3 regions of the Desulfovibrio psychrotolerans genome follow, and region 1 is predicted to be linked to each of the others. Evidence: riboswitches for the same ligand, from Rfam matches in the RefSeq annotation. Region 1 holds a riboswitch; each other region holds the start of a gene.
What was found. A riboswitch is a leader RNA that binds a small molecule or an ion and turns the genes downstream of it on or off. The one in region 1 is predicted to bind cobalamin.

Region 1 (10,158 bases):
AGGCTGCCGGGCAGCCGCGAGAGCACATCGCGGGTGAACAGGCAATACAATTCATCACCTGCCAGCAGCCTGCCCGCCGCATCCACCACGCCCAGCCGGTCGGCATCGCCGTCCAGCCCCACGCCCATATCCGCACCAGTCGCCCGCACCCGCGCCACAAGGTCCGTCATGTTGCGCTCCACCGTAGGGTCCGGGTGATGGTTGGGAAAATCCCCGTCCGGCTCGCAATAAAGCTCCTCCACCTCACAGCCCATGCGGCGCAGCAGTTCCGCGCAGTGTTCTCCGCCCATTCCGTTGCCGCCATCCACCACCACCTTGAGAGGCCGCTTCAGCGCATTGCGTTCCAGAACCGCCTCCATGTAGGCGGGCACTATGTCGTGCTCCCCCCCCACGCCCTGCCCCACGGCAAAGTCCCCGGAGGCCATAATCTCATATATCTCGCGCATGGCTACAGTATGCACGGTCCCACGACCGGACCACACCTTAAACCCATTGTATTCCGGCGGGTTGTGGCTTGCTGTTATCATCACTCCAGCCTGTCGCCCCAGATGCACCACCCCGAAATACAGTTGCGGCGTGGCCACCATGCCCAGCGAAATAACGTCCACGCCGGTGGAAAGCAGCCCTTCCGTCAGAGCACGCAGATACGCGGGGGAGGAATGGCGGCAGTCGTGTCCGAGCACCGCAGCCTGCTGGTTACGGCGCAGGAAAAACGTACCGAGCGCCTTGCCCAGACATTCCACCCACTCTTCATCAAAATCACGGTCCACAACGCCACGTATATCATAGGCGCGGAATACGGTTTCGGAAACAAGTTTCATGGATGCTGCCCGGATGTTTGCGCGGCGCGTCTCAAGACCGTCACCGCATGGTTTTCAAGTGTTCCTGCTTGACCAAAAGCAACAACTGCCATACTTTTCATGCATTATGAACTGGGATTGGGAAAAACTGCAAGAAAAACGGCAAAGGCAATCCGGCGGCGGACAGGGCCCCGGTCCCGGCTGGACACCCAGCGGACCGGGTGGTGATCCTGTTGGCGAAAGCCTGAAAAAGCTGCGGAACCTCAAATTTCCCGCAGGCAAGGCCATAATCGGCGTGCTGCTTTTTCTTTGGCTGGCTTCCGGCATCTTCATCGTGGAACCTGCGGAAGTGGGCGTGGTGCTGCGTTTCGGCGAACATGTCCGAACCGTGGAATCCGGCCCCCACTATCACATGCCGTTCCCGATTGAATCCGTTTACAAACCTAACGTTATGGAAATCCGTCGTGTGGAGGTGGGCTTCCGGTCCGTGGACCGCAACACCGCCGCCCAACAGGGTGGAGTCCGTCCGGTCAAGGAAGAGTCGCACATGCTCACCGGTGACGAGAACATCGTAGATGTTCAGTTCATCGTGCAGTACCAGATAAGCGACCCTGTAGCCTATCTCTTCAACGTCACGCAGCAGTCGTGGACAGTGAAGAACGCGGCAGAAGCCGCCATGCGCGAAATCATCGGGTACAACCAGATTGATAACGCCCTCACCGAAGGCAAGACAGAAATCCAGAACAGATGCCGCGACCTGCTGCAAAACATTCTGGACCGCTACGGAATCGGCGTGCGTGTCATAGCCGTGCAGATGCAGAATGTGCATCCCCCCCGCGAGGTCATAGACGCTTTCAAGGACGTGGCAAGCGCCCGTGAGGACCGCAGCCGAATCGTTAACGAGGCGGAAGCCTACCGGAACGAACTGCTGCCCAAAGCACGCGGTCTCGCTGCCGAAGTCGTGAACCAGGCGCAGGCGTACCGCGAAACCGTTGTGCGCAACGCAGAGGGTGAAGCAGCCCGCTTCACTGCCGTCCTTGAAGAGTACAACAAGGCCAAGGACGTTACCAGAAAGCGTATGTATCTTGAAACCATGGAAGAAATACTTTCCAACCCGGAAATTGAAAAGATCATCATGCCGGACAAGGGCCTTTCCGGCATAGTTCCCTACCTGCCGCTGGACAAAACCGTGCGCACCAAGAAGGGAGGGGAATAAGCCATGAGCAATCGTTCCCTCCTTCTCATTGTAGGCGTATGTGTGGCAATCGTGGTGTTCTTCCAGTCCGCCTTCACCGTGCATCAGACACAGCGCGCCCTTGTGCTGCAACTGGGCAAGCCCGTGGGCGGCATTCTGGAACCGGGACTGCATTTCAAGCTGCCTTTCGTGCAGAATGTCATCTATCTCGATTCGCGCGTGCTGGACTACGACACCCAGCCTGCGGAAGCCATTACGCAGGACAAAAAAGCACTGGTCATGGACAACTATGTGCGTTGGCGCATTGTTGACCCGTTGCGGTTCTACCAGACCGTGCGGACCATTCCCAGCGCGCAGGCGCGTCTGGAAGATATCGTCTATTCGCAGCTGCGGGTATACATCGGCCAGTTCACGCTTACGCAGATCGTATCCGAAGAACGCATCGCCATCATGGACAAGGTGACCAAGCGCGCTTCGGAGATCATTTCCGAATATGGTATAGAGATCATAGACGTTCGCATTAAGCGCACCGACCTGCCTGCGGAAAACCAGCGTGCCATCTTCGGACGCATGCAGGCAGAGCGCGAACGGCAGGCAAAGCAGTACCGCTCCGAGGGCCAGCAGGAATCCACCACCATCCGGTCCACTGCGGACAAGGAACAGGCGGTTATCCTTGCGCAGGCCCGCAGAGAAGCCTCCATCATACGTGGTGAGGGCGAAGCCAGAGCTGCCCGCGTCTTTGCAGAAGCTCTTAGTAAGGCCCCGGACTTCTATGAGTTCCAGCGTTCGCTCGAAACCTACCGCAAGAGCTTTAAGACCAATACCAGAATACTCCTCTCCACGGATGACCCGTTCCTGAAACACATGGAGTGAGTACTCCCTCACACATAATGTTGTAGGCGCGGCAGGGTGTATATCACATCCCTGCCGCGCCTTTGCATTGCCGCACTGTTCGCATACGCCAACAAGACGCAGCTTTCCTGAAAGAAGTTGCTAACATACCCGACACATCATTTTGCCATTTGATTACATCGCAATTTTTGTATATGGTAAGACACGTCCATTTACATCGGCAATAGTACGGGGGCAAATGTGCCTGCTGACGTGCACCACAAACTATTCCGGGGACGCAAAGGAATGCGTAACGCAGGGTATGCAACCGGCATGTGCCGTAAACGCCATTTTTCATGTGCAGGGAGGGATGCACGGAAAGCGGCGCACCACAAAGGTGCAGCACCTCACCGTCATGGGGAGCCGCAAATGGCCGAATCGGCAGGCAGTCAAACTGCCAGCTGCGTACTCCAACAGACCCGGCAATATATGCATTCTGTTATACAAGATAAACAATACTGTCAACACTCAAGCATGTCCCCCTTCAACATGCGGCGGCTTGGCAGGCGGGAGAAATCACGTGACGAGTTTCGATGAAGTTTTTGAGCGCATTAAGCTCTCCACCCACACACGGACGCAGGTTGAGCTTGCGGACGTGCTGGACATCCGTCAGTCCAGCATATCCGATGCAAAACGCCGCAACTCCGTGCCATCCGACTGGTACATGAAGCTTTTCGAAAAGTTCGGCCTTAACCCGGACTGGCTGAAAAAGGGCATAGGCCCCATGTATCTGCGCACCGAACAGGGATATGAACCTCTTGAAGGACCCGTTGCGGGACGGGTGTTTGAAGACTCTGCCAAGTTTGGCGACCCGGACGCACGCAACGCCGTTGTCACCATCCACTCCATGCAATGTGAAAACGGAGAAAATGGCGAACGCCTGCTCAAGGGTGTTGGCAAGCTGAGCATACCGCAATCGTTTGCCGGCACGCATATTCAGGTGCTGCGCGTAGAAACCTCCGGCATGGAGCCGTTAATCCACAAGGGAGCGTACGTCGGTCTGGATTCAAGCCAGAAGAACATACTTTCCGGCGAGATATACGGCGTATTCGTACCTTACGAAGGCATTTCGCTGAAGCGCCTGTTTCTGGACGCGGCCAACAGCCGCTTTGTCATGCGCAGCGAAAATCAGTCGCACCCGGAGCAGTATCTGCCTGTGGACAAGCGCGCAGAGTCCATCATGGGCCGCGTAGCATGGGTGCTGCAGACGCTGTAGCCCTGCGAACGATTCTCCAACATAGCTAGAAAGGGCGACCGCACGGTCGCCCTTTTCCATTTCATGCCTCAGCCAATACCTGCTTGCCATTTCGAAAATATTTCTATATTCGAATATCCTGATACAGCACAGGGAAACGGAAGACGGTGTAAATCCGTCACGGTCGCGCCACTGTAACCGGCATGCCCCGGTGTGCTCCCTGCCTCGTGCGGGAAGCACACACACTACGGAGCCGGAAAGTCAGGAGACGTCCCTGTGCCGGAGCACGACTGTCTCGCGATTGGACAGGCATAGCTCGCTGCGCACGGGCATATCCGACTCTCTGCCCACGCACGCCTTGCCCGGATATCGAGTTGTCGCTGCTTCTTTTATTCCAACCAATAAAAGGAGTGACACGCATGAAAACCCACATTCTTGGCTTTCCCCGCATCGGGGCAGACCGCGAACTCAAAAAGGCGCTGGAGGCCTTCTGGCGCGGAGAAACCTCAGCACAAGACCTTCAGGCCGTTGCAAAGACCCTCAAAGAAAGGCACTGGGCCATTCAGCACAGGGCCGGTCTCGACTGGGTGACCACCGGCGATTTTTCCTACTACGATCATGTGCTGGATACCGCCTGCATGCTTGGCTGCATTCCGGAACGATTCGGTATTTCAACATGCGATGCAGGCACCCCTGTGCCATTTGAAGACTACTTCCGCATGGCCCGCGGAGATGCCGCCCGGAACATTCCGGCCATGGAAATGACCAAGTGGTTCAACACCAACTACCACTTCATCGTGCCGGAAATTTCGGCGCACCAGCAAATCAGGTTCTCCAGCCCGCAGTTGGTTGAAGACACGCGGCAGGCCAGTGCGCTGGGCTACACGCCCAAACCTGTCATCCTTGGCCCCATAACCTTTCTCTCGCTTGCCAAATCCACAGACGGGAGCGATTGCTGGCAGCATGCCGATGCCGTGGCAGATGCATATGCGGAACTGCTGGCGCAGCTTGATGGTGTATGCCCGTGGATTCAGATTGACGAGCCAATTCTCTGCGCAGACCTCTCCCCTGCCGGAAGAGCAGCATTCCCCCGCGTCTATGAGCGGCTTAACGGCGCACTCAAAAACACTGGTCTCCTCCTCGCCACGTATTTCGATGTGCTGGACGACAACATGGAGCTGGCGCTTTCTTCCGGGTGTTCAGGGCTGCATGTGGACCTCGTCCGGGGCGGAGCAACGCTCAATTCCCTGCTGGTGTGCCTTCCCGGCCACATGTCACTCTCCGCAGGGATTGTGGACGGGCGGAACATCTGGAAAACCGACCTCGCCAAAGCCCTTGCCACCCTCGGCAACATCCTTGACCGCTTTGATGCGCGCCGGCTCATAATAGGCTCCAGTTGTTCGCTAATGCATTGCCCCGTGGATCTTGAGCACGAAGACCGGCTGGACCCGGAACTGAAATCTTGGATGGCCTTTGCTGTCCAGAAATGCCGGGAGATAAGCGACCTTGCTTTTCTTTTGGGCGAGCCGGGGGGACAGGTGAGCACGGAAGGCATTTCGCTGCTGGAGGAAAACGCCGCTGAGCTGCGTTCACGCCGGACCAGCGGCAGGGTTCATAAACCCGCCGTGCGTGAACGTTGTAATGCGGTGGGACCCCACATGCTCTGCCGCCCCACCCCCCATGCGGACCGCAAAAAGGCTCAGGAGTGGTTGAATCTGCCCGTGCTGCCGACCACCACCATTGGCTCATTTCCCCAGACGACCGCCATCCGGCAGGCCAGAACCCTGATGAGCAACGGCACCATGCCCAGTCAGGACTATGAATCCTTCATGAAGAAGGAAATAGAGAGCGCCGTGCGCGTGCAGGAAGAGCTGGGACTTGATGTGCTGGTGCATGGCGAACCCGAGCGTAATGACATGGTGGAATACTTCGGGCAGCAGATGAATGGATTCTGCTTTACCCGCAACGGATGGGTGCAAAGCTACGGCAGCCGCTGCGTCAAGCCGCCGGTCATCTACGGCGATGTGTTCCGCCCGCTGCCCATGACTGTTTTCTGGATACGCTACGCGGCTTCACTGACAGATAAACCCATGAAGGGCATGCTTACCGGCCCCGTGACCATGCTCTGCTGGAGCTTCGTACGGGACGACATGCCCCGGTCCGAGGTCTGCCGCCAGCTTGCGCTGGCCATCCGTGACGAAATCCGGGATCTGGAAGAAGCGGGCGTGCGCATCATTCAGGTGGATGAGGCTGCCTTCAGCGAAGGATTGCCCGTTAAACAGCGGGACGGCGCAGAATACCTCCGGTGGGCGGCGCAGAACTTCCGGCTGGCTACATCCGGCGTGAGCGATGCAACGCAGATACATACGCACATGTGCTACAGCGAATTCAATGAGATCATACACGCCATCGCCGCCATGGATGCAGATGTCATAAGCATTGAATCCAGCAGGAGCCGCATGACCCTGCTGGATGCCTTCAGCGTTGCGGACTACCCCAACGATATAGGACCGGGCGTGTACGATATTCACAGCCCGCGCATTCCCACCGAAGGGGAAATGGAAGAACTGCTGCACCGGGCTCTTGCCTGCATCCCGGCGGAACGGCTGTGGGTGAATCCGGACTGCGGACTTAAAACCAGAGACTGGCCGGAAACAACCGCCTCCCTGCGCAACATGGTGGCTGCGGCCCGCAAGGTGCGGGCCTCGCTCACCAGAATCACCCGCCGCACCTGATCCTCCCTGAACACCCTGACAAGAAGGGCGACCTCGCGGCCGCCCTTCTCTTTTTCTTCTTCAGAATGCCTGATGGTTATGCCGCATCCGCCGCATCCGCCGCATCCGCCGCATCCGCCGCCTGCACCTTGCCCCGTGCTCTGAATCTGGCCACATGGTTTCGCATGCTGTCCTGCAACGAGCACAGCACAGGCACCACCACCAGTGTGAGCAGGGTAGACACGAACAGCCCGAAAATGACCGCAACGGCCATGGGGCCCCACCACTGGGCGGATTCCGATTCCGTTATCAGCTCCATGGCAAAGAAGTCGAAGCTTACCCCTATAGCCATGGGCAGCAGCCCCAGAATGGTGGTCACTGCCGTGAGGATAACGGGTCTGAATCGTGTAAGCCCGGCCTTGATCAGGGCATCGCGGGTCTCCATGCCCGAACGCTTCAGCTGTTCAAAATAGTCAATGAGCACGATGGCGTTATTCACCACCACGCCTGCAAGGGATATAACCCCCACCCCGGTCATGATGATGCCGAACGCCATGCCGGAAACCAGCAGTCCTGCAAACACCCCGATGAACGAAAGTACCACCGAGGTAAGGATGATGAACGGCGTGACCAGCGAGTTGAATTGCGCCACCAGCACCAGAAATATGATGAAAATGGCCCCCACAAAAGCCTCGGAAAGAAATTCCTCAGCCTTGCGCTGCTCCTCCTGTTCACCTGCGAATCCGTAGGAATAGCCCCTCGGCCACGACATGGTGCGCAGAACGCCGTCCAATTCGCGGATGATATCATTGGCAAGCCGCCCGTCCACGTTGGCCGAAACAGTCACAACGCGCTTCTGGTCCTTGTGGTTTATGGCTCCCAGCCCGCTGGCCAGATGCACATCGGCCACAGCGGTAAGCGGCACAGGCTCGCCGTTGGGCCCGGAAACCGTTATGCGGCGCAACGATTCAACCGATTGCCTGTCCTTCTGCGGCAGCTTGGCGATGATATCGTACTCGTCCTTGCCTTCGCGGTACACGCCCACCTTGGCTCCGTTTATGGCCGCCTTCACGGTGTAGGCCACGGAGTAGGTATCCAGCCCCAGCAGTGCGGCCTTTTCCTTATCCACACGTATCTGGATCTCCGGCTTGCCGTTCACAAAGTTGTCCTTCAGGTCCACAATGCCGGGAATATCACGCATGGCATCACGCACAGCGGCCACAATGCCGCCCAGCACCTGCATGTCATCGCCGTACAGCTCCAGACTGATGGGGTCGCCGGTGGGGGGGCCTTCCTTTTCCTTTTCCACCCGCAACTCCCCGCCCGTGATAAGAGCGGAAAGACGTTCCCGCAGTTCGGCCACAATGGCCGAGGAATCGCGCGTGCGTTCAGAAAGCGGCTTGAAGTCCAGCGTTACGGAACCAAGATGCGTTCCGCTGCCGCCGCCACCAAAGCTGCCGCCCGTGCCAGCCCCTGTGCCGCCAATGACAAAACGCACGTCCTCATATTCCGAGGCCACACGTTCTATGACCCGCACGTAGCGGTCCGTTGCATCCAGATTAGTCCCTACGGGCAGCTTTATGTTGGCATAGGCGCGCTTCGGTTCCGTTTCCGGGAAGAACTCAACCCCCTTGCCGAACATGCCGAAGGCAACGATGGAGCCTACCAGCATGGCAAAGGATAGGCCCACCACCAGAAGGCGGTGGGAAAGAGACCATTGCAGCAGCCAGCCGTACACCCTGCGGGAACGGGAAGATTGCAGATCGCCGTCCGTTCCGATACGCGGAGGCCGTGCCGTCTGGTACCGGGCTGAAAGAACGGGATTTATGACCAAGGCCACAAAGAGTGACCCCATGAGGCACAGTATGACTGTTTTAGGCAAAAACGACATGAAGCCGCCCATGATGCCGGGCCAGAAAATCATGGGAAAAAACGCGCCCACAGTGGTCAGCGTTGAGGTAATGACCGGCCACGCCACCTCGCTTGTGCCGTCCAGTGCGGCCTGAAAGCGCCCTTTGCCTTCCTGCATGTGCCGGTAGATATTCTCCACAATGACTATGCCGTTATCCACCAGCATGCCCAGCGCAAGAATGAGCGAAAAGAGCACCACCATGTTCAGGGTTATATCCAGCACCCGCAGCAGGGCAAAGGTGATGAGCATGGAAAGCGGAATGGCCACGGAGACAAACACGGCGGAACGCCCGCCTATAAAGAGCAGCACCACCACCAGCACCAGCAGCAGGCCGGAAAGGATGTTGTTCTCCAGGTCCGCCACCATGATGCGTATGTCTTCCGCCATGTCCGCCGTAAGGCTTATGGTAAGCGTGGGCGGCAGAAAGTCGCGCATCTCCTCAACCACGGCGGTCACCCGGTCGTTGATGTGGATAATGTTCTCGCCGCTGCGCTTCACCACCTGCAAGGTCACGGCATTTTCGCCGTTCAGGCGGCTCATGGATGTGGCGTCTTTGTGGTGGTCGCGTATGGCGGCCACGTCACGCAGATAAACGGGCCTGCCGTCGCGCACAAAGGCCACGATATTATTTATCTCCGCAGGGTTGCTGAAGTCTTCCGGCACGCGCACCTGATACCGGGCATCGCCAATATCCATGGAGCCGCCGGGCATGTTCACGTTGCCCCGCTCCACGGCCTGCAACATGCTGGTAAAGGGCACGTTGTACGAGGCCACGCGGTCCAGATCAAACTCCACATGGATTTCGCGCTCCAACCCGCCGATGATGCGGGCATCCAGCACGCCGGGAATGGATTCGAAACGGTCTTCCAGCTCCTCCGCAAACACCTTCAGCCGCTTGAGGCTGAACGGTCCGGAAAGCACCACCTGAATGATGGGCTGGTCCGAAAAGTTCATTTCGCTGATAACGGGATCGTCCTTGAGGTCCGATGGCAGATCGCCCTTGGCCTGATCCACCTTGTCACGCACCTTCTGCAACGCATCGTCAATATCCACGCTGGGCAGAAACTTGATGGCAATGGTGGAAAGCCCGTCGTCCGACTGCGAGGTAAGCTCCTCCACACCCTCCAGCCCCTTGAGCTTGCGCTCCAGCGGAATGGTGATGAGCTTTTCCATATCCTCCGGGGCCACGCCCTCGTAATCTGTAGTCACAAAGATGTAGGGAATCTGGATATCCGGAGCGGCCTCGCGGGGAAGCTTGGCGTAGCTGTACAGCCCGGCCACCAGTATAAGAATCAGGAGCACCAGAACGAACGGCTGGTTCCTGACTGCGCCTTCATTGAGAATCATCGCACATTCACCTTTGTTCCGTCTTCCACCTCGGTGTGGCCCACCACGATGAGCCTGTCACCCGCGTCAAGGCCCTTGCGCACCTCCACCCGATCGCCGTCTAT
Region 2 (10,158 bases), on a different contig from region 1:
GGAGACAAGGCACGCCGCCAGTGCGCACAGGGCTGTGCGCCGGAAGCGGCGGGCACGCTCCGTATGTCGTGCGGATGTGTGTTCCGTGGTGTCGGCCATATTGCAAGTTCCTTGTCCGTGGACGGGACGGGCTTATTCTTACTCTTCGTCCAGCGCGCCGAAGGCGTCCTTCAGGTGGTCCACCCACAGGGCGGCAACGGCGTCATACTCCCCGGTGCCACGCAGGACGGTATGAACGGTGAAGCCCTGCTTTTCCAGCACGCTCTTCCAGCTATCTTCTTCCGGTCCTGCCATATCGTTGCGGGCATGGTCGCCCGCCACCGCCATGAGCGGCATGAGCCACACGGTCTTGAGCTTGCGTGCCTTAAGCGTGGCAATCACGTCATCCAGTTCCGGCGCGCCCTCCACGGTGCCCACAAACGTGTTGAGGTCCACCTTGGAAAGGTAGTGCTGCATGCCGGGGTAGTAGATGTTTGCCGGGTGGTGGGTGCCGTGCCCCATGAGCACAATGGCTTCGCCGGGTTTGCGCTGTTCCGGGAAGGTGGAAACCAGTGCGGCTGCTGCGCGTTCCATATCCTCATGGGTGCAGAGCAGCGGCATGCCGAGCACGACCTTGCGGGTGCCCTTGGGCATGTTGCGGAAAGCGGCAACGGTCTTTTGCAGGGCGTGGAACTCTTCACCGGGAATGGTGTGCAGCGACTGAACTGCCACGTGGGTGAAGCCTTCGTCCCCCATGCGGGCAAGGGCGGAGGCGGGAGAGAGCTTTTCCTTGCCTTCTTCCTCCTGCACGGTGCGGCGCACCTGCTTGGCGGAGTAGGCCCAGCGGATTTCTGTATCGGGAAACGCCTTGCGGGTTTCTTCTTCAATGTTATCAAGCGCAACGCGCGCCTCGGGCACGGTGGTGCCAAAGGCTACCAGCAGAATGCCCTTGCGCGTTTGCGGGGCGTTGCCGTGTCCGGCAGCGGCGGGCAGCGTGAGCAGAACGGCGAGAAGCAGGGCAGTGGCAAGCGCGGCAAAACGGCGCGTGGCAATGGAACAACGCATGAAAAAAACCTCCAAAGATGTCTTTGGGGCAGTGAGGGGACGGGGAACAAAAAAACCTTCCATGCGATAGGGCATGGAAGGATACCGTATTTATCCGTCCCGGATTTCCGCACAGCAGTAGCCCCGTGCATGCGGAAGATGCCTCCGGCCCTGTGGAGAACGAACGTGGCGTACGCAGGCAGGGCCGCACCGAATGCTCAGGCAGGTCTTCCGGCTTGTCCCACCGTTTCCGGCCTTCCCGGACTTGTATCCAGTGGCGCGCGGGGGAAACGGCTTGCGGGGGACTTACGGCGGCGGGTCCGCTCCCGTTTTGCACGGGATTCCCTGTTAGGCCCCGGGGGGGCACCTGAACAGGCGCACAATAGGCCAGCGTGAAGGGGCGGTCAAGGAGATCAAGGAGATCAAGGAGAGCCTTTGGGAATCTGCTCAGGCCAGTGCGACATAGCCTGCCGTGACCAGCAGCAGGCTGGCAACGCGCAGAAACTGGCTTTGCAGCAGCATGACAAGGCCCAGACGGGGGGTAAAAACCCCTGCGTGCGCGGGCAACTGGTGCCGGATGGCACGTATGGGTGTGGCCACTATGGTTCCCAGAACAAGGGCCAGCACTGCCTGCTGGGTGGTCAGGGAGCCTGCGTCCAGCAATGCGCCTGCCGCTGCAATGCCGGATGTGAATTCTGCCGCCACGGCAAAGACCACCACGCTGACAGCCTCTACGGGCAGCAGGCCGGTGACGACCCAGTGTGCGGCCATGTCGCGCAGATTTTCGAACACCCCGGTCTGGTTCAGGGCGTACATGAGCAGGTAGATGGGAACGGTTATGGTGACGATGCGCCAGAACCGGTTGCGGAACGCGGCAAGGATCTTTTGCGGCGTGGTGCGGTCCGTGTTCCGGCCCGTATTCTGGCTGGTGCTGTCCCCGGCGGGGTGTGCCGTTGCCGTGGCTGGGCTGGCATCCGTCTCGGCGGATATTCCGGCGGCGGGCGCGGCGTGCAGGGTGGCGCGGGTCCAGGCCAGAACCCCCAGCGTGCGCAGCATGGCGGCAAGGGCGTTCAGGGCAAGGTATATGGCTCCGGCGGAGCGGGTCATGGGAACCACCACAAAAAAGGTGGTGGGCAGGTGCAGCAGAAAGACGGGCAGGCCGGTGTTTACAAGGTAGGAAAGGCGCATTTCACGCTCCCCCAGCCTGCCGTCGCGCCATGCGTTCATGAGCATGGCGTTGGCTGCGGTGCCGGAAAAGAAGGCGGTGGCAAAGGCCGCTCCGGACGCATCGCGCAGGCGTCCGAACCGCATGAGCGGTCGCACGGCAGCGGCGAGCCACGCAGACCAGCCCATGCCCTCCACGGCAAGGCCCGCCACGAGCCCCACCCCAAGAAAGGCCAGCATGCGTGTAAGCGGCCGCAGCAGTTCCGGCCACGCCTTGCTCCATGCCAGCAACGCCGGGTCGTGCCTGAATATGACCCACAGGGCCAGCCCGCAAAGGAGCACAGGCAGCAGGAGCGAGGTTGCGCCGCGTTTTTTGCGCATTCCACTCTTTTCCGGCCTGTTTGGCGTGGGGCTGCCATGAGCGTCGGGTTTGTCGGTTGTGTCTGGCCTGTCTGGCACATCGGGTCTATCGGTTTTGTCGGGCGTGCGCATGGTGTGTCGTCCTGTGGGCTGCGGGCATGGCTGTATAGCGTGTTCGTGTAAAAGTCACAATGTCGTTTTCGTTACGGCACGAATCTTCACTACTGTTCGGGCAGGCATTCAACCGACCGTACACACTCAGGTATGTCCCAAGGGGAGGGAAAACATGCATGCACTCACAATTACAGGGCCGATGAACGCTTCCGCCTTAACGATGCCCGGACACGCTTCAGCCGTTCCGGCAACAGGGCTTCAGGAAATTGCCGGAGGGCTGGTGCGGGTGGTAGCCGATGTTCTGGCACCGGCAACCGTTTCAGGAGCGGCAGCACGGGGAGAGCATCAGGTGCGGATGCAGCCTGCTGTTCAGGCGGAAAGCCGGGCAGGTCGTCTGGCTGGAAGACAGGAAGGACGGCTGGCGGTGCAACTGATGGCAGAATCACTGCCGCCTTACACGGTGACTGCGCTGGAGCCGTTTTTATCCGCACGGACCGTAAGCCAGCACTGCGGCAGCCTTGGCTCGGACAGTATACGGGACGTGGAGCTGGAACTGGAAGCGCTGATCAGCAATATGCCCGTTGCCGGACAGGGGCTGGAGGCCGTGGTCCGCCATGTGGCGCGGCTTGATTCCGGTCGGCCCGAGGTTCGGCGCGTGACCGAATGCCTGTGCACACTCCACAACCACGCGCTGTACTGGCGTAGCATGAAGCCCGGAGGGGGCGGCAGACCCAAAGCACAACTCATGGATGCTATTGTGGCGTCCTTCGGTTCATGGGAAGCCTTTCGGGATGTGTTTCTTGCCCGCGCCGCCAACCGTCTGTGGGCAGGCTGGTTATGGCTTGTCTCCGATGGTGCGAGCGTCTCACTCATGCATGCCATGGCTGCCACCTCTCCCCTGCTGACGGGCAGGCAGCCGCTGCTGGCGTTGGACCTGTGGGAGCTTGCCTACCATAAGGATTACGGGGACGATCGCGCCCGCTATGCGGAAACCTTTCTGCATAGTCTGGTTGACTGGAGCCATGCTGAGCATCTCTACAGTTCACGCCGTTAATGCAGGACGCGTTGTCGCCCTGCCTTAGTTTTTTGCGTCGCAGTGCAGGATGATAGCTGATGCGGCGTTTAGAATGTGTGGACAGCGCCTAATACTACATTGCCGATGCAGGCGGTTTGGGTGTAGTATGACTACTGCACGAAGACGCGCGGCGGAAAGGCTGGCTTTCCGCGGGTGGGAACTAGGCGTTTTCCTTTGACTTTTTCCTGAACGGCGGGGCTATGTCGCAAACCAATATTCTGCTTGAGTCAGGGACCAACGAACTTGAAATCGTAGAGTTCTTCATTGATGAAGAGGACGGTTATCGGGCGCATTACGGAGTGAATGTCGCAAAAGTGCTGGAAATACTGCGTAAGCAGCCGGTTACTTCCATGCCCGAAATGCCGAACCCGGCGGTGATGGGGGCTTTCAAGCACAGGGATAATACCTTGGTGGCGCTTATAGACCTTGCCACCTATTTGGGGCGGCATCGGATTCAGTCTGCTGAACCCAAGGTTATTGTAACAGAATTCAACGAGGTCGTTTCCGCGTTTCTTGTTTCCGGCGTCAACCGTATCCACCGCATGAGCTGGGAAGAGGTGGAAGCCCCCAGCGAGTTTCTGCAGCGCACCACGCAGAACGCCATAACCGGCGTGGTCCGGCTGGAGGGGCGGGTGGTCTTTTTGCTGGATCTGGAGATGATTGTGGCGGATCTGGATTCCAGCCTTGCCATCCGCATGGACCCGAACGCGGCGGTACGCAATTGCGGTAAGGTGTATACCATTGTGCACGCAGATGATTCCGGCAGTGTGCGCAATCTGGTGAAGACCCTGCTTGAGGCATGTAATTTTAAAGTGGTGCAGTTTACGAACGGGCGCGATGCTTGGGAGTTTCTGGAACGGCAGATGGTCCGTGCGCAAGAGGAAGGATGCCCGGTGACAGAGTATGTTCAAGGGGTCATTTCGGACATAGAGATGCCCCAGATGGACGGGCACAACCTGTGCAAGCGCATTAAGGATAGTACGGTTCTGCGGGTGTTGCCGGTTGCCCTGTTCTCCTCGCTGATCACGGAAAAGCTGGAGCACAAGGGGCAGGCTGTGGGAGCGGACGCCCAGTTTGCCAAGCCGGACTTGCAACGGCTGAGCGACCGTATGCTGGAGTTGCTGGAAGCCAGAGGTCTGTAGCGGTTTTTCGGACACCGGTTACTGCCGGTGCCCCATCATTCAGATTTTTTCATCTCTGTGAAAAGATATCGCGCCGCCCTTTTGGGCGGCGCGCTACGTTTCTGCCCCACCCTTGTCCAGAGAGCGGGGCGTCTGCATGTGCCGGGCGTTATTCCGGCATGCCGCATACCTTCCCCGTACTTTGTCCGCCATGTGGGGAGGTAGCGGCGAAGACAGACCGGTGTCTTCGCGCTCAGTACTCCAAGAACCGTACCATGATGTCTATCTATGCAAAATAAAAGGATAGTTCATCAGGAGTGATTCCTCTTTTCAAACAGTCTGCCATCTGCGGGGTCAAACCGGAACCAAGAGTACAGAGTGTCCGCTATCGCGGATAAAATTATCCGCGATGGCGGATTTTGGGGCACGCCGAGTGGGCGTGGGGGGGGTGAAATCCTGCGGAGGCTTGTATGGAGCCGGGGCGAGGGCTGACGTGGGCAGGCGAGGAACAGAGCCGGAGCCGAGCGGGAGCGGGCGAGGGGGAACTCAAGCGGCGAAGGGGGGATAGGACGAGATTTGGATGAAGGCCGGATGAAGGCCGGAAGAAGGGCTGACGAAGGCCGGAAGAAGGGCGGAAGAGGGGCTGACGAGTCCGGGCGAGGGGCCGGGTAAAGGCAGGGCAAGGGTAGGACAGGGCAGGGGGAGCCTGAATTGCGGTCAGGGACGGCGTTTGCGTATGGTGGCAACGCCGTGTTTTTTTAGAAGATCATACAGATGGGAGCGTGACAGGCCGGAAAGCGTGCAGGCAGTGGCAATGTCGCCCTGAGCGGTATCCATGAGTTGCGTAAGGTAGGCCGTGAACACGGAATCCCGAAACTGGAAGAAAGGTGGAAGAGAACTGGACGAAGGTTGGACGGAATGGCCGTGTAGCGGCGGGACGGTTGCGGGCTGCGGGAGGGCGGCAGGGTTTTTGTCCGGGATAGAGGATTTTGAGGCAGCGTGATTGTCCGGGATTCCGGACTGTGTGTCTGTTCCCCAAGGGACGTGCCGGGTATGGGAAGAGATGGCCGCGTGTTGCAGGTGCGGGTGGCCGTGTGCCGTTTCTTCTTCCATGGCATCGCCCAAACGGCAGGAGGCACCGGGACGGAGGGGCGGGGTAAAGGAGTCTGCATCATCGGGCCGAAGGGGCACCGTATAGGAGCTTGCCTCGTCAGGGCGACGGGGCGGAGTATATGAGCTTGCCTCGTAAGGACGATGGGGCGAGGCAAAGGAGTCTGCCTCGTCAGGCCGGGGGGCCATATGCGGGACATGCGGCGCGTGGGGCGTGGCGGGCCGGGAAGCTGCAGCCGGAGAGACGGGGCGCGGGGCTCCGGATGCGACCACTATTCCTGATACGCCTGATGGTCCGGACGGTTCTGACGGTTCTGATGGTCCGGGCGATTCGGGCGATTCGAATTGTCCGAATGGTCCGGATGGTCCGGGTGCCCCATATGCCGCATCTTCCCTTGCTGTCCGGTATGTCTGGTGTGTCCGGGATGCCTCATGTGTCCGGGACGCTTCAGGTGACCGGGATGGCTCAGAAATTCGGGATGACTCAGAAATTCGGGATGCTTCTGACGTCTCAGGCACCCCGAGTGCCCACGTTGTCCGGGTTGCCGCAGGTGCACCCGTCGTCGATGTCGTCGCGGGTGACCCCGTCATTGCGGCTGTTGCAGTCGCCGCAGATTCCGTAAAGGGGCGAGGTTCCGCATACGGGGCAGACGACGCAGAGGGATGGGCATTTACAGGCACCCGCAGTTCCGCAGACGGCCTGATTTCTCCAGACGGCCGAGGTTCCCCATGCAGCGCAGGGGGGGCGGTCAACGAAAGTGCTTCGGCATCGCTGGCGGCGGCGCGGGCAATGCTGATGCGCACGTGGTCCGGCAGGTGGCGGGAGAAGAGTTTGGGGTCATCCTGTGCGGCGAGGACCGCCCGTTCCAGCGTATGGATGAGTTCGCGCACGTTGCCGGGCCAGAGATATTCCCGCAGGGCGGCGTGCAGGTCTGTGGACAGGCTTTTCATGGGCATGCCGTACTTGCCGCAGAGGCGCCGGGTATAGTGTTCCGCCAGTTCCGGGAGGTCTTCGGTACGTTCCCGCAGGGGGGGGATGTGCATGACCACGGTGCGCATGCGGAAAAGCAGGTCGCTGCGGAAGGTTCCGCGCGAGACCATTTCTTCCAGATTGCGGTTGGTGGCGCAGATGAGGCGGAAATCGGAAGTGATTTCCGCGCGGCCCCCCACGGGGCGGAAACGGTGCTCCTGCAGGACGCGGAGGAAAATCTTTTGCATGGCCAGCGGCAGTTCGCCCACCTCGTCCAGAAAGAGCGTTCCCCGGTGGGCCTGTGCCACAAGGCCGTCGCGGTCCTTGTCCGCTCCGGTGAACGCGCCCTTACGATGCCCGAACAGGGTGGACCCCGCGAGGGTACGCGAGAGCGAGGCGCAGTCTACCGCCACGAAGGGACCGCTATGACGCTGGCTGTTTTCGTGGATGGCGCGGGCAAAGACCTCTTTGCCTACCCCGGTTTCTCCGTACAGCAGGGCTGAGGCGTCTGACGCGGCAGCCTCGGACACGATATCCAGACAGCGGGTAATGCCCGCGCCGTTGCCGATGATGGAGTCGCGTTTGAGGCGCACCTCCTCCCGCTTGCTGGGCTTGCGGCCCCGATATTCCAGCGCGCGGAGCAGGGGGAGAACCATGCGGTCCACGGTGCCCTGCTTGGAGAGATACTCCCACGCACCGTTGCGGATGGCGCGTTCCGCTCCGTCCGGGGTGGCGGCGTCTGTGACGATGATGATTTCCGGCTTGCCGGGGGTGTTGCGCAGGCGGGGCAGGGCGTCCAGTCCGCTGCCGTCCTCAAGGCGGGCGTTCAGAAAGATGATGTCTGTGCCGCGTGAGGTTGAGGGGGCCATTGCTTCGGCCAGCGTGGCGGCGTGGTCTGCATGATGGCCGAGGCCCGTGACAATGGCTCCCAGTGTGTCGCGGAAGGCGGAGTCGCCGTCTATGATGAGAATGCGTGCCATGGGTTATTCCTGCCTTGCATCCAGCGCGGTTTCCAGAAGGCGCAGCCGGGACTGCGTGTCCATGGGCTTGCGGGCCACGCAGCAGACGCCTGATTCACGGGCGAGGTCCGGCGTGACCGGGTCTGCCGGGTCGCGGCACAGGGCGACCTGCACCTCGGGGCGGATGCCCAGCAGGGTGCGGGCAAGTTCAAGGCCGTTCATCTGCGGCAGGGAGAAGGCCGTGACCACAAGGTCTATGGTGGCGGCGGATTCCATGAACACCCGCAGGGCCTCTACACTGCCGGAAATGGTATCCATACGGTAGCCCAGCGGTGCCAGAAGGCCGCGCCACTTGCGCAGTTCGCCGGGGTCCGGGTCCACCACCAGAATCCGTTCGCTGCCCAGCCGGGGCGCGGGGCCGAGGGGCTGGCTCTGGTCCACCTCGCGCGCGTGGCAGGGCAGATACAGGCAGAAGGTGGAGCCGAGTCCCTGCTCGGAAAGCACGGTGATGCCGCCGTCATGGGCGCGGGCGATGCCGTGTGCAACGGAAAGGCCCAGTCCCTGTGCCCCTTCCACCGTGGTGAAAAAGGGGTCGAAGATGCGGGCGGCGGTCTGCTCATTCATGCCGCAGCCGGTGTCCTGCACGGTCATACGCACATAATGGCCCGGACTGAGATCCGCGCGGAAGGCGGCCGTGCGTTCGTCCAGTTCCACGTTGCGCAGGCTTACGGTTATGTCGCCGTTGTTGTCCACGGCCCGTACGGCGTTGCTCATGAGGATTTCCAGCACCTGCCGGATGTGGGCGGCGTCTGCCAGAACGGTATCGGGCTGGACCGCAAGGTCTTCGTGCAGGCGCACTCCCTGAGGCAGGGCGGGGCGCAGGTCGTCCAGCGTTTCCGTTATCACCGGGGAAATGGGAATGGGCTGCTTTTCTCCCTCGCGCTGGCGGCTGATGGCCAGAAACTGGTGCATGAGTGAGGTGGCGCGATTGGCGGCGGCGAGCACGGCGTTCAGGTTGCCGTGCGCGGGGTGGTTTTCCGGCACGCGGTACAGGGCTTCTTCTGCGTTGCGCACCAGAGGGGCGAGCAGGGTGCCGAAGTCTGCCGCCATGCCGCCCGCAAGGATGCTCACGGCCTCCAGCCGCTGAGACTGCCGCGTCTGCTCCTCAATGAAGAGACGCTGGAATTCTGCTTCTTTGCGCTGCGTTATGTCTACCAGCGAGCCTTCGTAATAGCGGATGGAGCCTTTTGTGGTGTACACCGCGCGGGCGTTTATGAGTGCCCAGACCAGTCTGCCGTCGCGGCGGCGGAACTGCATTTCAAAGTCGCGCACGCTGCCGTGCGCCCGCAAGGTTTCCAGCATGGAGAGAAAGCGGGGAGCATCCAGCAGGATGCTTGCGCGTTCTTCCGGGAAGCGGCGGAGCATGTCGCCGGGAGAGGCGTACCCGAAAATGCGGGCCAGAGCGGGATTGACCAGCAGAAAGGTGCCCGTGCGCGATTTGCGGAACATGCCCTCTGCAGCGTTGTCAAAAAAGCTGCGGACGTCATGATCCTCACGCGGGGAGAGGCGTGGCGGGGTTTCCTCGCTGTTGTGCTGGTCTTTCATGGCGCGACTCTAGCGTTGGCAGGGTGGCATGGCAAGGCCGGAACAGGGGGCGGGGTTGGTTCCGCTGTGTTCTCCTGCCGGGATGGTTGCAAAAAATGCCGTGCTGCACAGATGCTAACGGATGAACAGCCCCGGTTCCAGCTCGGACATGGCGGGGTCGGTGCAGCGGAGCAGGGCCTCGGTGCCGGGGTTCAGGCGATGGCAGGCCTCGCCCCGGTGGTTTTCGAAGGCGTATGTTCCGGGGGATATTTCCGGCCTGCGCAGGCCGGGGAGCATGAGCTGCACGGGGCGGTCGTCATCCCACGGTGAGCGCACTGCTATGCGCCATGCATCGTCCGCCAGCCGTTCCCGCACCTGCGCCACAATGGGGCGGCGTTCCCCGGCGGGCAGGGGGGGCAGGGAGCGGCGTCTGCCGCCGGGCAGGAAAAAGCCTGTGCCCAGATTGCGCGAGGCCGTGTTCTGCAATTCGTGCAGGTAGAGGTGCGGGCGGAACCTGCCCGCAGCGACATCATTAAGCGCGGTGCGGTAGGTATCTGCCACGTGGGCCACGTATCCGGGGGTTTTCATGCGCCCTTCGATTTTCAGGGAGGCTATGCCCGTGCGCACGAACCACGGCAGATATTTGACGAGGCAGAGATCTTCCGGTGCCCAGAACGC
Region 3 (10,158 bases), on a different contig from region 1:
AAGGTGCACGATGCCGCTGCCATATGCGCGCCCACGGTTTCGCAGTATGCCGCCCTTGCCGCGCTTACCGGACCGCAGGATTGCGTGGATGCCATGCGCAGCGCCCTGTGCCTGCGGCGTGCCCAGACCTGCGCGGCACTGGACGGCATGGCCGATCATTTTTCGTATGTGATTCCGCGCGGGGCGTTTTATGTGATGGCGCGGTACCGTTTCAGCCATGCGGCCTCACCTGAGGTGGCCCGCAGGATTCTGGAAGAGGCCCGCGTGATTACCATTCCGGGCGGTTCGTTCGGACCGGAGGGTGAGGGGCATCTGCGGCTTTCTTTCGGGGGAGAGCAGGAGGAACTTGCGGAGTGCTTTAGCCGCCTTGGGGCGTGGGTGAGGGAGAACGCCTGATGCCGAGGGCTGGCCGTTACGGCGGGGCGCGCCCGACAGGTGAACGGGGTGAACGGGGTGATAGTGGCGATGTTGCCGTAAGCAGCGCTGGTGACGCAGGACTGGCAGGGCAGGGCGTGGTTGCCGGTTCCGCCATACCGGAGGACTGGCTGGCGGCTGTGCCCTTTCTGCGGCAGGGACGGCACAGGGCCGTTCTGGAAGCCGTGGCGGCGCGGCGGGAACAGGGTACGGTGTATCCGCCGGAATCGCTGGTGTTCAATGCCCTGCATCTGACACCGCTGGCAGCGGTGCGCGTGGTCATAGTGGGGCAGGACCCCTACCATGGTCCGGGACAGGCGCACGGGCTGGCGTTTTCCGTGCCGGAGGCGACTCTTGCCGCGGGAGCCAGGATGCCGCCCTCGCTGCGCAACATATTCAAGGAAATTGACGCCCAGCCCGGAGGGGAGAACGGACGCGGCGGACACAGCGACCACGGCGGCCATGCAGATATGGCAGGCCGGGCCGGGACAAACCATGTGCCGGGGGCGCATTCGCCGGACCTTACCCGCTGGGCGGTGCAGGGCGTGCTGCTGCTGAACACCACCCTTACCGTGGATGCGGGCAGACCAGCATCCCACGCGCGGCTGGGCTGGGACGAGCTGACGGATGATATCATCCGCACCGTGAGCGAACGTTGTGCCTCTGCGGTTTTCATGCTCTGGGGCGCACACGCACACCAGAAGGCAGCCTTGGTGGACCCTGCCCGCCATCTGGTGCTGGAGGCGGCGCATCCTTCACCATTTTCCGCCCATCGCGGCTTCTTCGGCTGCGGGCATTTTGCGCGGGCTAACGCATGGCTTGCGCAGCACGGGGCAGGCGGCATCGTCTGGTAGCGCGCCCGCTGCATCCGGCGGAACAATCCGCACCGGCGGATAGGCTTTTTTCCGCAACTGCGTTATGCTCTTCCTGCTTCGCCTTGTTCAGGACACCCCGGTAACTCCGGGCAGGTGACTCGCTCAAGGTGGTGCGCAGGCGTTCAACCGCGCAGGGCACCGCGCCCTGCCCATCCGGGCGGAGGAAAGGCATGACGCAGGACCAGCTCATCATCATGGGTATTCTTGTGGCGACTATCGCCATGTTTTTGTGGGGCAAATGGCGGCACGATATGGTGGCCGTGGGTTCCCTGCTGGCTTGCGTGCTGGCTGGGCTGGTTGCTCCGGGCAACGCCTTCAGCGGTTTCGGGCATCCTGCCGTGGTCACGGTAGCCTGCGTGCTGGTGCTCAGCCGGGGGTTGCAGCTTTCCGGCGCGGTGGACGTGCTTACGCGCAACGTGCTGCCCGCCAATGCCGGGCCCACAGTGAGCATTGCCGCTCTGGCCGCTCTGGCCGCCGTGCTTTCCGGCTTTATGAACAACGTGGGCGCGCTTGCGCTGCTCATGCCCGTGGCCATTCAGGTGGCGGGCAGGCTGGGACTTGCGCCGGGCAGGGTGCTCATGCCTCTGGCCTTCGGGTCTATTCTGGGCGGAACCACCACGCTTATCGGCACGCCGCCCAACCTTATCATCTCCGGCTTCCGCGAGAATCAGGCGGGTATGAGCGGATACGCCATGTTTGACTTCGCCTATGTGGGTGTGCCGCTTACGGTGGTAGGGGTTGCCTTTATCGCGCTGGCGGGCTGGAGGCTGGTGCCGAACCGCAAACACGCCGATACGGGCGGTTTTGAGACCGGAGCCTATATAACGGAGGTGCGCATTCCCGAGGGAAGTTCCACGGCGGGTAAGCGGTTGCGCGAAATTGAGGCGGTGCTGGAAGAGGGGGATGCGCAGGTGGTGGACCTTGTGCGCAACGGTGTGCATATGATTGCGCCGCGTCCCAGCCGTGTGCTGCGGGCTGGAGATATTCTGATGCTTGAGGCGGATGTGGAGGCATTGTCCGATGTGCTCTCCAGACTGGACCTGAAGCTGGAAGAGGACAAGCGCGTTTCTGCAGGCGAAAAGAGTGCGGACGCTGCAGTACCGGAAGATGCAGGCAGCGGGGGCAGTGAACCTGCTCTGGAGGGGGAACTGCCCGATGACGGTCTGCCAGATGCAGCGGGTCTGTCGGAAAGGTCGAGACGTTCGGAACAATCGGAACAATCGGAAGGGCCGGAAGGGCCGGAAGGGGCGGAGAGGTCAAAGAGTGCGTCCCTGCCGAAAATTTCGATTCTGTCAGAACTGCCGGAAAAGGCACGGGGAATAGCGTTGGACGCCATGTCCGGTCCCGTGATGCCGGTAAGAGGCTCCGCTGCCAAGGCAGGCGAAAAACCGGTCAGGAAGCATGAAAAAACTGCTGCCGGTGGCGAGGCAGTGCTTATGGAAATGGCGGTGCTTCCCGCATCGGAGATTGCCTCCCGCTCGGCAAGCGATCTGCTGCTGCGTACCCGGTTCAGCATCAATCTGCTGGCAGTGTCCCGGCAGGGCAGGTACTCCATGGCGCGGCTGCGTTCACTGCGCATACAGCCGGGCGATGTGTTACTGCTGCAGGGAGCACCGGAGAATCTGGCGGAGTTTGCAAACCACTCTGGCTGCGTGCCTCTGGCGCAGCGTGACCTGCGTATTCCGGACAAGCGCAAGGCCGCAATGGCTACGGGGATTATGCTGGTTTCGGTGGGAGTTGCCGCGCTGGGTCTTTTGCCTGCGGCTGTTTCCTTTGCGGCAGGGGTGCTGGCATCCATGGCGCTGCGCACCGTGCCGCTGCGGTCGGCTTATGAATCGGTGGATTGGCCCGTGGTGGTGCTGCTGGCAAGTCTGCTGCCCGTGGCGGGGGCAATGCAGAGTACGGAAGCGGCAGACCTTGTTGCCCGGTTTCTGCTGGATGCCGTTGCGCAGGGCAATGCAATGGTGGGGCTGGCTGTGATTATGGTCACCACCATGGTTTTGACGGACCTGATGAACAACGCCGCCACGGCTGCCGTGATGGCACCTATAGGGCTGGGTGCCGCAGTGCAACTGGAGGCAAACCCGGATACCTTTCTCATGGCCGTTGCCATAAGCGCATCCTGCGCCTTTCTCACGCCCATAGGGCACCAGAACAATACGCTCATTCTCGGCCCGGGCGGATTCCGCTTCGGAGATTACTGGCGCATGGGCCTGCCCACAGACCTTATTGTTCTTGCAGTAAGCCTGCCGCTGCTTGTCTGGTTCTGGCCCCTGTAGCGGTGGTGAAATGCAAAAAGCCCCTGCGTTGTGCAAGGGCTTCTTTGCTTTCATGGCGGAGCGGACGGGACTCGAACCCGCGGCGGCAGATCGGAACGGGAGGCCGCCAATGCAAAAAGCCCCTGCGTTGTGCAAGGGCTTCTTTTGCTTTCATGGCGGAGCGGACGGGACTCGAACCCGCGGCCTCCGGCGTGACAGGCCGGCGTTATAACCGACTTAACTACCGCTCCGCATGTGGTAGACGGTACAGGACTTGAACCTGTGGCCCCCGCCGTGTGAAGGCGATGCTCTACCAGCTGAGCTAACCGTCCATGAAGGAAGGCTTGTTTATCGTTACGGCCCCTCGCTGTCAATAGCGAACTTTCGACGAGGCGTAAAAAACCGAAAAAAAGCTACTGGACGCTGATGTCCGCCGTGCGGGTGAGAATGAGCCGCTGGCTGGTGGCGGGGCCGGTATGCAGCAGCCACACCGCCGCCTGTTCTATGTACAGCGATGAGGCGGAAAGTGCGTCTACGGGCAGAATGACCTGCAGGCCGCGCTGGGCCGCCCCTGTGGCCGTATGCAGCACTGCGCCGTGGGCGGCAGTGCCTGTGACGATGACGGCCTTTATGCGCATGTCATCAAGAATGGCCGCAAGCGGCGTATTGAAGAATTTGTCCACGCTGGACTGCACCACCGGGTCTATCTGGCGGGGCGTAACAGGCGGGAGAATGCTCTCCCGCGTTCCCCGCGTGGTGAGGCTGTAAATGACAGGCATGCCTGCGTTGCGGGCCTTGCGCATGAGTGCCTCTATGCGGGGCACGGTTTCCAGACAGCGCGGGCGGCGTTCTTCATTGCAGGTGAGTTCCTCAATGTCCAGAATGAGCAGGGCAGTGGTGGAGTGGTCCACGGAGACCGCCTGAACAGGGGGCTTTTCCGGTACCTGAACCGCGCCCCATTCTTGCAGAATATCCCTGTACTCCGCCGTGGCAGCATGCGGCGCAAACAGCAGCAGGCAGGCCATGACGCATGTGGTGAACAGTTTCATATGGCTACGTCCTTTGTTTCTCTATCCGTAATCTGGCGTTGAAAAGGCAATGTGCCGGGTTGCTGTGATGCGTTCAGCCTGCCGGGGTCTTCTAGTATCCTTTGTGGCGGACGCAGGGGAATGAGTCAATGATAGCCTGCGCATCCGCCATGCCGTTCTTAGTCCTATATTCCGGCATACAACGACCCTGTGCCATAGAACGAAAAGGACGGCCCGGAGGCCGCCCTTTAGAGAGTGCATGTGACGGAGGCAGGCCTGCGTTAGTCGCAGCCGCACAGGGCGGACATGCCGTATTCCTGCCGTTCGCGGTATTCTTCCTGTTTGCCCTTGTTCCAGCGGCTTACGGGGCGGTAGTAGCCCACCACACGGGTATACACTTCCGCTTCGCTGCCGCAGGTGGGGCAGTTGAAGTGTTCGCCGTGCAGATAGCCATGGCTGCGGCAGATGGAGAAGGTTGGCGTGACCGAGATGTACGGCATCTTGGTCTGGCTCATGGCCTTGAGCAGGTAGTTTTTCACGCTGTCTTCATCGGGTACCGATTCGCCGAGGAAGGTGTGGAAAACCGTGCCGCCGTTGTACAGGGTCTGCAGCTCGTTCTGGTGTTCCAGCGCGTAGAACACGTCGCCGGTTATGCCCACGGGCAGCAGGGTGGAGTTGGTGTAGTAGGGCACGGCATCGCCGGAGGTTTTGATGTCTTCGTACAGGTCCTTGTCAATCTTGGCGAGACGGTAGCAGGTGCCTTCGCCGGGGGTTGCCTCAAGGTTGTACAGGTGGCCTGTCTCTTCCTGAAAGGTGAGGGTGAGGCTGCGCAGGTGGTTGAGCACCCGGCGCATGAGGCGCAGGCCGCCTTCGGTTTCTATGCCCTTGCCCAGCATGTTCAGGCAGGCCTCATGCCCGCCGATGACGCCGATGGTGGAGAAGTGGCCGTTGTAGCCGTTCTTCAGGTAGCGGCGGCTGTAGGGGAACATGCCCGATTCCAGATTCTGTTCGCACAGCTTGCGTTTGAATTCCAGCGAGTCCTTGGCGAGTTCCGCGTATTCGGTGATGAGGTCGAGGAAGTCTTCCTCGTTGTGCGCAAGGTAGGCAAGCTTGGGCAGGTTAAGCGTTACCACGCCTATGGAACCGGTAAGGTCGCCCGCGCCGAACAGGCCGCCTGTCTTTTTGCGGATTTCGCGCAGGTCCATCTGCAGACGGCAGCACATGGAGCGCACGTCTTCCGGGTTAAGGTCGGAATTGATGAAGTTCTGGAAGTAGGGCACCCCGTACTTGGCGGTGAGCCGCAGCAGCAGCCTGCCTGCTTCTGAATCCCACGCAAAGTCCTTGGTCACGTTGTACGTGGGAATGGGGAAGGAGAAGATGCGCCCGTCTGCATCGCCTTCCAGCATGACTTCAAGGAAGGCGCGGTTGATCATTTCCATTTCCTCGGCGTAGTCGCCGTAGGTGGTATCTTGATACACGCCGCCGATGATGACGGGTTCCTTGGCGATGTGCGCGGGCGGAACCATATCGAAGGTAAAGTTGGTGAACGGGCTCTGTCCGCCCCACCGGGAGGTGGTGTTCAGGTTGAACACCATCTTCTGCAACTGCTGGCGCACCTGCTTGTAGCTCAGGCCGTCGTTGCGGATGAAGGGGGCAAGGTAGGTGTCTACATTGTTGAACGCCTGTGCGCCTGCCCATTCATTTTGCAGCGTGCCGAGAAAATTGACTATCTGCCCGCAGGCGGAGTCGAAGTGCTTGGCCGGGGCCGAGCAGCTGCGTCCTTCCAGATTGAAGCCTTCCAGCAAAAGGTCGCGCAGGCTCCAGCCGGAGCAGTAACCCGCAAGGCCGAAGGAAAGGTCGTGAAGGTGAAAATAGCCGTGGTTATGCGCAAGGCGGATTTCTTCGGGGTATTTCTCCAGCACGTAGCGCGCCTGAACCGTGCCCGCCATGTGCAGAATGAGGCCCTGAAACGAGTGGCCCATGTTGGAGTTTTCCTGCACGCGCCAGTCGCTGCGGTCCAGATAGCTTTCAATCATCTTGGAAATGTCCAGATACGCCTGATTCTGGCTGCGCATTTCGCGCCGTTTTTCGCGGTAGATGATGTAGCGTTCCGCCACGGTGTAGAGCCGTGCTTCCATGAGCACCTGCTGCACCATGTCCTGCACATGCTCCTGCTCGGGCATGTCCAGTCCCTCCAGCTTTTTCTCCACCTTGCCGGCAAGGCGTTTGGAGAGCAGGGGGTCTTTTATGCCGCTGCCTTTCAGTGCCTTGAATATGGCGTTGGCAATGCGGTCCAGAGACCATGTTTCGATTCGGCCGTCACGTTTGAGAATCTGATTGGGCATTCTGTCTCCGGCAACACACGGCGTGCTTTGCAGCGCACAGCACAACACCCCGGCGTTAAGGGCGAAACTGCACGCAAAAAAGGCACCTGCACCGTCGGGCGGCGGGCGTGTGTTGTCATTTTGCCGGGAGGCTGTTCGTGCGGGCGGCGGAACCCCCGCACAGCACCGGCGTGCGTTGGAAAAGAGAGTTCAAGACCGCGTTCGGGCATCCTCGTGCCGTTGCGCGTTCTGAAATCGCTTCAGGCAGGTATTCTGGCTTTCCCATGTGCCGCCCGGAGGCGTGCGGGATTACAGCGGCGGGACCGCTCCGGTTTTCCACCGGATTCCCTGTACCGGCCCGTGCGGGCCACCTGAAGAGTACGTTGCGACAATCGGCAAGTTAGCAGAACCTCGCCGCGTGTTCAAGGTTGCAACTGCTGCGGGTGAACGAGGGCATGGCGTGAAGCCGCATGCTTATTTGCAACATGCTGATACCGTGTGATAAAATTTTATCCTTGCCCCCAGATGATTGCGGGCCGGTGCTGAAGGGGACCCCTGGCAGCATTGCTCCGCATGATAGGGCGGGCGGCGCGGACAGATTTTTCGCATGGGTACTAAAGTTCTGCGGCAAAGCTCCGATATGCCTTATCAGGATTATACCGTGCATTGTGGCGTATGCGGGAGGAGACTGCCATGACCACCGACAACAGCGCGCTCATCCTCAGCCTGACCATGCAGTTGCTGCAGCAGGATACCTTGGCCAAGACACTGCTCTCCGGCGGCGGGGCGGACCTGCGCAGCCTGCTGCTCAAGAGCACCGGGGCCAGACGTCTTACGGACCCCACGGCGGCTGCCCTGACGGGGCGTATCCGGAGCGATGCGGGCATGCTGCGGCAGGCCTCGCGCAATGTGTCCGAGGCGGCTTCTGTGTCGCTTATGGCGGCTTCCGGCGTGACCAGCATGCGTGAGTCGCTGGACCGGATGAAGGCCATTGCGGAAGGGGTTGCCGATGGCAGCATAAGCACCACGGCCGGACGGGCGGAATATAATGATCTGGTCAAGGTGATAGACGGCGCTATCGCCTCCGCATCCTACAACGGCATGAAGCTGTTTGACAGCGACGGCTGGGCGGCGGACGAACGCATTACCCTGACCGGAACGGCGGGCGCACCGGGAACCACGGGCAAGGTACACATTCAGGCAGGTACCGGCGGGTTTGATATGAGCCTGCATGACATGTCGTTCATTGCCGACCGCAGCTTTGGCAGCCTGAGCGGCGTGAACGGCCTGACCATGGTGGGAGCCACCGATCTGGCTGACGCGTCTGCCGCCTCCACAGCCGCTACAAGGCTTTCATCACTTTCTTCGTATGTATCCGGCATAGAATCCATGCTTTCCAGCCGTGCCACCGGGTTTGCCTCGCAGGCTTCCGCCCTTGCCTCGCAGGCATCCATTCTGGACACAGCCGCTGCCACCCGTGCGCGTACCACCGAATCGCGCACCCTTGAGCAGCTTATTCTGGACTATCTTGTCACGGATGCGGGCAAGCTGGTGGACAGTTCTTCCTGAGTGGTCCGCAGAAAGGGATTTTTTTGACCGTAAGCCGGGAACAGGAAGAATCCGAGTGCGTATTCGGCTCCGGGCTGGAGTGCCGGCGGCAAGGGGCGTCCGCCGTTCTCCTGAGGGCGCAGGACGGGACGTGACGGAGCGGAGGTTTATTCGCAAAACGAAGCTCCCGGAACCGCAGTCGGTTCCGGGAGCTTTTATCTTGGGTACAATCTTGCGTGACCGGATCAGGCCGTTTTCAGGTCCTCAATAAGGCCTTGCAGCTCCTGCGCCATCTCGGCCAGCTCGTCTACAGCCTGTGATGAACGGGTCATTATTTCAGAGGTTTCCAGCGCAATCATGTTCACCTCTTCCGCGCCGCGGCTTATTTCTTCCGAGGCGGCGGACTGTTCTTCGCTGGCGGTGGCAATGGCGCGGACCTGATCGGCATTGGCCTGCACGATATCCACAATGGCCTTGAGCGAGTCGCCTGCCACGGTGGCAAGTTCCGTGGACTTATCCACGGAGACAGAGGCTTCTTCCATGCCCTTGATGTTCTCGCGCGAGGCCTGCTGAATAGCCTGAATGGCGGTGTGCACTTCTTTGGTGGCCTGCATGGTCTTTTCCGCCAGCTTGCGTACCTCGTCGGCAACCACGGCGAATCCGCGTCCGGCTTCGCCCGCGCGGGCGGCTTCTATGGCCGCGTTCAGTGCCAGAAGGTTGGTCTGGTCCGCAATGTCCGAAATGACGCCCATGACCGAGCCGATGCCCTCTGCGCGCTTGCCCAGTTCTCCCAGACTTTCGCGCAGCGACATGGACTTGGTGTTCACGTCGGAGATGGCACTGACCACGGAATCTACCACGCCGGAGCCTTCGGTTGCTTTGCGCCGGGCATCTTCCGAGTGTTCCGCAGCTTCAGAGGCGTTGCGGGCCACTTCCATGACGGTTGCGTTCATTTCTTCCATGGCGGTGGCTGATTCTGCCGTGCGCTCACGCTGGCGTTCGGAACCTTGCAGGGCTTCGCCGATCTGCTGCGTGAGAAGGCCGGAGGAGGCGTGGATGCGTTCCACAATGGATTCAAGCTGAGCCGCTGCCTGCAACATGCCTTCCCGCTTGGCGCTTTCCGCCTTCAGGCGTGCTTCTTCCGCCTGCCCCATGGCTTCGCGGGCGCGGGAGGATTCTTCCTCTGCCTCTGCGGTCTTGCGTTCGGCCATGCCGATCATTTCCTTGAGCTTTTCCACCATGGTGCGCAGTGCGTTGGCGAGGGTGCCCAGTTCGTCATTCCGCGCAAGGGTGAGCGTTCCGCTGAGATCGCCTCCGGCAACGGCATCTGCAAAGAGCACGCTGCGCCGTATGGCGGCGATGATGCTGCGCACGATGAGGAAGGTGACCAGCCCCACGATGAGAATGACGCCCGCCGTGATGTACAGGCTGGTGTTGCGTACCTGAAGGGCGGCGGCGTAGATGTCTGAACTCATGGCTCCCACGCCGATTATCCAGCCCGTGCGGGGTTCTTCGCGGAAGGTGACCATTTTGTCCGCACCTTCAAAGACGTATTCAATCATGCCGTTCTTCTGGGAGACAATGGCCTTGCCCCAGTCCTGTTCGGTGATATCCAGCTTGAGGATAATGTCTTTTTCGGGGTGGGCTGCCACCTGACCGGACCGGGCAATGATGAAGGCATAGCCGGTGTTGCCCAGCCGGACAGGGTCTA

Region 2: linked by a shared signal. The riboswitch ahead of HUV26_RS07255 (sirohydrochlorin cobaltochelatase) and the one ahead of metE (5-methyltetrahydropteroyltriglutamate--homocysteine S-methyltransferase) in region 1 are both predicted to bind cobalamin.
Region 3: linked by a shared signal. The riboswitch ahead of HUV26_RS12335 (ribonucleoside triphosphate reductase) and the one ahead of metE (5-methyltetrahydropteroyltriglutamate--homocysteine S-methyltransferase) in region 1 are both predicted to bind cobalamin.

What each region holds. Positions count from the first base shown of each region.
Region 1 covers NZ_BLVP01000002.1:29,680-39,837, reverse strand. Annotated here, with positions in the region: gene HUV26_RS03090 (phosphomannomutase/phosphoglucomutase) at 1-821, opposite strand, end outside; gene hflK (FtsH protease activity modulator HflK) at 928-2,016, shown strand; gene hflC (protease modulator HflC) at 2,020-2,868, shown strand; gene HUV26_RS03075 (LexA family transcriptional regulator) at 3,407-4,102, shown strand; cobalamin riboswitch at 4,195-4,373, shown strand; gene metE (5-methyltetrahydropteroyltriglutamate--homocysteine S-methyltransferase) at 4,501-6,816, shown strand; gene HUV26_RS03065 (efflux RND transporter permease subunit) at 6,893-10,054, opposite strand; gene HUV26_RS03060 (efflux RND transporter periplasmic adaptor subunit) at 10,051-10,158, opposite strand, start outside.
Region 2 covers NZ_BLVP01000007.1:246,800-256,957, reverse strand. Annotated here, with positions in the region: gene HUV26_RS07260 (FecCD family ABC transporter permease) at 1-99, opposite strand, end outside; gene HUV26_RS07255 (sirohydrochlorin cobaltochelatase) at 139-1,044, opposite strand; cobalamin riboswitch at 1,228-1,409, opposite strand; gene HUV26_RS07250 (nucleoside recognition domain-containing protein) at 1,471-2,568, opposite strand; gene HUV26_RS07245 (superoxide dismutase) at 2,834-3,715, shown strand; gene HUV26_RS07240 (chemotaxis protein) at 3,937-4,878, shown strand; gene HUV26_RS16810 (sigma-54-dependent transcriptional regulator) at 5,575-7,917, opposite strand; gene HUV26_RS07230 (ATP-binding protein) at 7,921-9,501, opposite strand; gene HUV26_RS07225 (peptidase U32 family protein) at 9,616-10,158, opposite strand, start outside.
Region 3 covers NZ_BLVP01000010.1:84,175-94,332, forward strand. Annotated here, with positions in the region: gene HUV26_RS12305 (pyridoxal phosphate-dependent aminotransferase) at 1-396, shown strand, start outside; gene HUV26_RS12310 (uracil-DNA glycosylase) at 396-1,268, shown strand; gene HUV26_RS12315 (SLC13 family permease) at 1,460-3,568, shown strand; tRNA gene HUV26_RS12320 (tRNA-Asp) at 3,722-3,798, opposite strand; tRNA gene HUV26_RS12325 (tRNA-Val) at 3,804-3,879, opposite strand; gene HUV26_RS12330 (cysteine hydrolase family protein) at 3,961-4,596, opposite strand; gene HUV26_RS12335 (ribonucleoside triphosphate reductase) at 4,857-6,920, opposite strand; cobalamin riboswitch at 7,146-7,289, opposite strand; gene HUV26_RS12340 (flagellin N-terminal helical domain-containing protein) at 7,593-8,468, shown strand; gene HUV26_RS12345 (methyl-accepting chemotaxis protein) at 8,693-10,158, opposite strand, start outside.